Regions from separate parts of the Halobacillus sp. AWM4_238 genome, predicted to be linked through region 2. Evidence: a T-box and tRNA genes for the amino acid it is inferred to sense, from the RefSeq annotation. Region 2 holds a T-box; the other holds one or more tRNA genes.

Region 1 (3,411 bases), 2.0 Mb from region 2:
TCCACCAGTGGCCCCAAAGCTTCTGAAGCATCTTTATATCTTTTTTCCTTCAATGCCTCCAGTCCTACACGTTCCAAAGTGGTTTTCCATTTTGGGAACATCACTAAGTTCCCGTTTTTATTTTCCATAAGACACCCTTCCCTAGAGTTCATACTTCCCTCATTCTAACCTTATCGTAAGTTTTTCAAACCTCTATTCATTCAGCTTATTAGGATATACTAAAGTATATTCAAGACAAACACAAAGAAAACACTTATACATTCAGATTCTATACGCAAAAAAGAATCATCATTTGTATCATAATTGCAAAAACAGGACTTTGTACTCATGATGAATTCATATTTTTTGCTAAAATAAGTGAATGTGAATAAAATTTCACCGAATTATAAATTTAAGGGGATGTATCGTTTTGTCATTGCTAGATGATCAAACACTGCTGGAAACGTACATAGAGTCCGTTAAGCTTCAACTAGATGATGAATTCGTTCATTTGTTGACGAAGGAAATTGATAAGCGATCTATGGAATTGCCAAAAGAAAATCTCCAACTAACATGAATCGACATCAAACGTTCGCTCAAAATGGGAACGTTATTATAGAGGAATATAGAAAGGGTGTGCTCAACGAGCACACCCTTTTTTTATTGATTAGAGGTTGGGTTGCTCTGGCTTTGCCCAGACATCTTAGCAATGCTTGGGATGACGTTTTGCAATTGCCCTGCCTGACCAGTCATCATGCTGTAAGTGGCAGCACCGATTCCGATAGAAGCGACAATCGGCAACCACTGAACATTCTTCTTCTCCATCCTGATCACTCCTCAAATCACTTGGCTTAGTAGCCATTTCTATTGTGTGCTTGAGAAGGATTTCATATGTGAGTTAATACCATGTTCTATACCCTATATTTACCTTTAAGTAAGAAATGGATTAAGAATACTGGCCAAAGAATGATCCACCCTAATAACACCAACATATATAAAGATCGCTCTTCTTTACTTTGGTCAATCGGTTCTTGTTGTTGGAAGCAGAAAAACACACCAATCAGGATATAAGCGAAGGCTATCAAAAGAATCACTCCTCTACACGATAGCGTATGAAGAGTACGTGTGTTGTGCCTCTTGTTGAGAACACTTTTTTAAGAAACTAAAATGTTTACGTGATAAAATGTTTGTAGAGGTGATGAAAATGGAACGGATTATCCTATTTGACGGGGAATGTAATTTTTGCAATCAAAATGTGCAGTTCATTATTAAAAGAGATCCTGAAGGACTTTTTACATTTGCTTCTCAACAAAGCCATGTTGGACGCACACTCATGAGGAAATTTGAAATTCCAATTGAAGTGGACAGTATCGTCCTCATCGAAGGTTCCAAGTCCTACATTCGGTCCACGGCAGCTTTGAGGATATGTAAATATTTGACGGGTTTTTGGAAAATGGGGTTTGCTTTGATAATTGTCCCTAAAGCGATAAGGGATTGGGCTTACAATTTTGTGGCTAAAAATCGTTACAAGTGGTTCGGTAAACAAGAAGCCTGTCAGCTCCCTTCACCAGAGATAAGAAAACGTTTCTTATAAATTTCAATCCGCTTCTTTCCTGGCGTTCAATAGTAGAATTACTGGGCTGTGTAATCATGCAGCCCACCATGTACCTTGGGTCAAACCTGAACAATTTCCTGTTTCACTCTTACAATACAATCATTTGATTTATGAGTGGTTATTCCTTTCACTTTATTGAACATAAAAATGCTTCCTTTGCCAAAGCAAAGGAAGCATTTTTATATAGCGTCCCAGGAGAGATTCGAACTCCCGACCCACAGCTTAGAAGGCTGTTGCTCTATCCAGCTGAGCTACTGGGACATGCTTATTAAAGTTTTAAATATGTATTGGAGCGGGTGAAGGGAATCGAACCCTCGTCATCAGCTTGGAAGGCTGAGGTTTTACCATTAAACTACACCCGCATCATTAATATTCTTTGGCTTTGTTTGTAATCGTACCACTCATGCCCCTTCCTCTTCTAGATTACTCAAGGGAGTATATCCGTCGGGGCAACTCGCAGCTTATTCGGAAGAAGTTCTGCTCGTGGCTGAGGTTTTACCATTAAACTATACCCACAAAGTAGAAAACTTACTTTTAATTAAGCCCTTTTTTGTTGATGTCTTGTGAAGCGGACAAGAATTATTATATTAAGGATATGAGAAAATGTCAACAGGTTTGCAGCAAAGAATTTAATTCTTCGCTGCAAGTGCTGTTGACATCTGGAGATCGGGCATAGGATCCCCATTCACATGATAAAATTGTAAGTGAACGTCGCTTCGATCAGTCCATTCTAAAATCGCATAGGTTGGCTCTTCACGATCTCTAGGAAGCCTTGCGCTTCCTGGGTTAATGAATAGTGTGTCGCCAACTTTCTCTGCTCCTGCAATATGCGAGTGGCCAAAACAGGCAACTTGAGCACCGACTTCCTCTGCACGGTAAGAGAGGGGCATCAAAGTTGATTTGATTTGATGTAAATGTCCGTGAGTGACCAAGAAGGTTATTTCTCCTACTTGAAGAATTTGTTCTTCTTCCATTCCTGGTTCGAAATCACAGTTCCCTTTTGCATAAGTAAAGTCTTCCAATTCTTTTGAATCATAGTCGAGTTCAGAATCTCCGCAATGAATCATCGCATCGACATCCTGGTGTCTTTCTTTAATTTCCATCACTTCTTTTTTTAAGCCGTGGGTGTCACTTACGATTAAAACTTTCGGCATACGTTTCACCTCGTTTAGCTTTGAGTTTTCAACCACTCTTCGATTTGTTGTATGGCGTGGTGACGGTGACTGATTGCGTTCTTCTCTTCAGAAGTGTGTTCAGCCATCGTACGGGAAGACCCTTCTGGTATGAAAATTGGATCATAACCGAAACCATTCGTTCCTTGAGATTCAGTAGCAATGGATCCCTCACACGTCCCTCTTCTAACAAAGGTGTCTTCACCAGGTCTTGCGACTGCTACAGCACAGACAAAACGGGCCATTCTCTTTGATTCGGGTACGTCTTGAAGTGCTTTTAAAAGTTTTTCTGTATTTTTGTTGTCATCTTTTTCTATTCCTGCATAACGGGCGGAGTAAACACCAGGTTCCCCATTCAAGGCATCGACTTCTAAACCTGAATCGTCAGCCACGACAGGAACGCCAAATTGCTCCGCCATTGCTTCCGCTTTAATGACGGCATTCTCTTCAAATGTCGTACCTGTTTCTTCTATATCTATGGAACGATCGATATCTAACAAAGACTTTACAGAAATCTCATATTTGGAAAACATCTCCCGAAACTCGTTCACTTTACCTGGGTTCTTCGTGGCAACAATTAACTCTTTCATTTCACTTAGCTGCCTCCACTTTTGTACGGATGACATCTGACCATTCTCCAATTGC
Region 2 (3,411 bases):
TCGAAGGATCATACGCTTTATAGGCCTTCTCAATGACTTCCGGGAAGAGACGAATGGTTTTAATCAGTGGCCATGCCGATTCTGTTTGAACGTCTGTTGTAGGTTGATTTGGGTTGAAGTTTCCTTTTTCCAGTAAGGAAACGGTTCGTGCATGGGTGTATTGTAAGTAAGGAGCTGTATGGCCCTCAAAAGTAAGCATATCCTCCAATGAGAACTCGACATCGTTGCGACGGTCGTGTTTAAGATCGTGAAAGATGACAGCACCTACGCCTACTTGTTCGGCGACCTTTTCAGCATTCTTCAATTCAGGATTCTTTTCTTTTATATTTTTGGCAGCCTGCGAGATCGCCTCTTCCAACGCTTGTTCGAGCAAGACCGTCTTTCCTTGGCGCGTAGACATTTTCTTGCCATCTTGAAGCATCATTCCAAAAGAAATGTGTTTTAACTGATCCGCCCAGGGATAGCCTGCTTTTTTCAACACGTATTTAACCTGCTGAAAATGAAGAGTTTGTTCATGACCGACCACGTAGAGCGCTTCGTCAAAGTTATACGTCTGCTTGCGGTCGATGGCGGCTGTTAAATCTCTCGTTGCATAAATCGTCGTCCCGTTACTTTTTTGAATGAGACAAGGCGGCAAACCTTCCTCATCAAGACGGACGACCTGAGCACCATCAGATTTCTCCAACAATCCTTTTTCCTTCAACATTTCGATGGTCGCATCCATTTTGTTATTGTAATAGGCTTCGCCACGGGTCAAGTCGAAGGTGATCCCAAGGAGTTTATAAATGTTTTCAAACTCTTCCAGCGATACGTCTTTGAACCATTTCCACAAGGTCACGGCCTCTTCATCATTATTCTCCAATTTTTTAAACCATTCTCTTCCTTCTTCTATTAAAGATGGGTCTTCTTTTGAAGCATGATGAAATTTCACATACACACGCGTCAATTCTCGAATGGGATGGTTTTTGAGACTTTCTTCCTCTCCCCATTTAAGGTAAGCGGCTAATAGTTTTCCGAACTGTGTTCCGTAATCTCCGATGTAATTGATCTTGACTGTCTCATAGCCACATTTTTGTGCAAGGTTTGAGAGAGCATTCCCGATGACTGTGGATCGTAAATGCCCCATGGAAAAGGGTTTGGCAATATTCGGCGCAGACATATCAAGGACGACAGTCTTCCCTTTTCCAAATTCATGGGATCCATAAGCTTCCGGGTCCTGATAAAACTGATTCAATGCCTGGTTTGCCACAAACGTCTGGTCCAGAAAAATGTTGATATACCCGCCTACCGTTTGCACTTTTTGAAAGACCGGATGTTTTAATTGGTTGGAAATTTCTTCAGCAATCAGCTGTGGGCTTTTCTTCAACGTCTTGGCCAGTGGAAAGCAGGGGAAAGCCATGTCGCCGTAACTCGGCTGCTTGGGAACTTCAATCTGTTGTTGTACCCATTCTCGTGGATACTTTTCTCCGAGGATATGGGCGATTTGCAAAGCAAGAATTTGTTTTTCCATCAACGACACCTCCAAAAGTAAAAAAACCTCGTCTCTAAAAAAGAGACGAGGTTTGTGCTCGCGGTACCACTCTTATAGCTATCACATAGCCACTCGATGTTGTTAACGGGGACGTCCCCGGCTTTTCCCTACTCTATCATTCAGGAAAGCTTCTCAAAAGTCCGTTTCACTACTGAAATCCTGCTCAGGCTTCCACCACCCCTGAGTCGCTGATCTGTTTCTGGCAGCTACTCTCTTTTTCCTAGAATTTCTATATTTGAAAAGATTATAGCGGAAACGATTCTCTTTTGCAATCTCTTCCTTGCGAATAGCCTATTTAAATTAGGTGAACATACGAATAGAGGTGATGGGTGATGGATTGGATCTGGAAAGCTGTTCTCATTATTGTCGTAGGGACGATTATCCTGCGAATTGCTGGGAGAAAGTCTATTTCGCAGATGACGTTATCGCAAACGGTTATTATGATTGCGATCGGCTCTTTATTAATTCAGCCTGTGGCAGGAAAGAATATTTGGGTCACGTTTGGGGTGGGAGGAGTACTCGTTCTAACCTTAATTGCCATGGAATTCACGCAGGTGAAATTCGATTTTATGGAACGTTTTCTCACAGGCAGGGCTGTTTCGGTGATTGAAAATGGACAGCTGAATGAGAAAAATATTAAAAAGCTGCGTTTTACTGTCGATCAGTTGGAAATGAAGTTAAGACAAAGCAACATTACATCAATTGCTGATGTTAAGTCGGCGACCTTAGAACCCAATGGCCAGGTTGGCTTTGAGTTGAAAGAACACAAAAGGCCGGCGACTAAGCAGGATATCGATGATTTATCTCAACAGATCCTTTCATTAAAACAAATGTTGAACCCAAATCAAGCCACACAAATCCCAACGCCACCGCCGCCTGGAGAAGATTTATTTAAAGAAGTAGAAACAAAACAACACCAGCAGATTCATCCCGATCGTTTGAATTAAGGCCCCATGCAGGCATTTTGATCTATTCCTTGATATAATGGAACAGAGGTGAGAAGAGTGGAATCCATAAATACCATTGAAGAACTCCACGCATTCGTTAACGAACAACCACTTTCGATTGTTTATGTTTCTAGGACGGGATGTTCCGTCTGTCATGGCTTGCTTCCACAAGTAGAAGGTTTGTTGATGGAGTATCCTAAAATTGAATCCAGGCACGTAAACGCTGATGAAGTCCCGCAAGTAGCCGGGGAGTTTGCAGTCATGACGGTCCCTGCCGTTTTGATCTACGCCGAAGGAAAAGAACTATTCCGTAAGGCCCGCTTTGTTCCGATCGGAGAGCTGAACCAGCAACTGGCCAAACTAAATCATTTCATTAATGAAGAATAACCATCTGTTGAACCCCTCAACAGGTGGTTTTTTTATGCCATCTTATGCGGCATATATAGTCTGATAATTCGCTCAATTTTGCTTTCTCCGGCTTTTCTTGAAAATTCAATGCGCAAATATATGTCTGAGACGAGATTATTTGCGATGAGAAGCGATGAATAAGAAATATCTCTCCATGAAACCGTTTACACTAACTAATTGGCGTATATAGACCCGACTTGCAGAAAACCCCTTGAATAAGTATTGCTCAATGTTATGATGAAAAACGTCTTAAACAAAGCGAACAAAAAATGCGAACGGGAGAGATTAACCCAATATGATTAAACAAACGATTGCTTTTCTAGGTGCAGGCTCTATGGCTGAAGCGATGATTTCAGGCATGGTGGAATCCGGTAATATTCCAGCTGAGAACATCATCGTAACCAATAGAAGTAATCAAGAACGTTTAAACACAATCAATCATAAATACGGCGTACGCACGGTATTAAAAGATGAATTGAACTTTGCAGAAGTCGACCAATTCATTTTGGCAATGAAGCCAAAAGA

The links. The T-box of region 2 lies ahead of argS (arginine--tRNA ligase). A T-box ahead of a tRNA ligase gene usually reads a tRNA of that ligase, here a tRNA-Arg.
Region 1: it encodes a tRNA-Arg, which carries the amino acid that the T-box ahead of argS (arginine--tRNA ligase) is inferred to sense. The anticodon was not compared.

Annotation. Positions count from the first base shown of each region.
Region 1 covers NZ_JBSWSY010000002.1:1,794,789-1,798,199, forward strand. The annotation lists gene ACXACN_RS09300 (tetratricopeptide repeat protein) at 1-128, opposite strand, end outside; gene sda (sporulation histidine kinase inhibitor Sda) at 410-556, shown strand; gene ACXACN_RS09310 (hypothetical protein) at 640-804, opposite strand; gene ACXACN_RS09315 (thiol-disulfide oxidoreductase DCC family protein) at 1,184-1,573, shown strand; tRNA gene ACXACN_RS09320 (tRNA-Arg) at 1,782-1,855, opposite strand; tRNA gene ACXACN_RS09325 (tRNA-Gly) at 1,883-1,956, opposite strand; gene ACXACN_RS09330 (metallophosphoesterase) at 2,224-2,748, opposite strand; gene ACXACN_RS09335 (XTP/dITP diphosphatase) at 2,763-3,356, opposite strand; gene rph (ribonuclease PH) at 3,358-3,411, opposite strand, start outside.
Region 2 covers NZ_JBSWSY010000002.1:3,792,716-3,796,126, forward strand. The annotation lists gene argS (arginine--tRNA ligase) at 1-1,510, opposite strand, end outside; T-box leader at 1,549-1,762, opposite strand; gene ACXACN_RS18840 (DUF421 domain-containing protein) at 1,864-2,478, shown strand; gene ACXACN_RS18845 (thioredoxin family protein) at 2,536-2,865, shown strand; gene proC (pyrroline-5-carboxylate reductase) at 3,182-3,411, shown strand, end outside.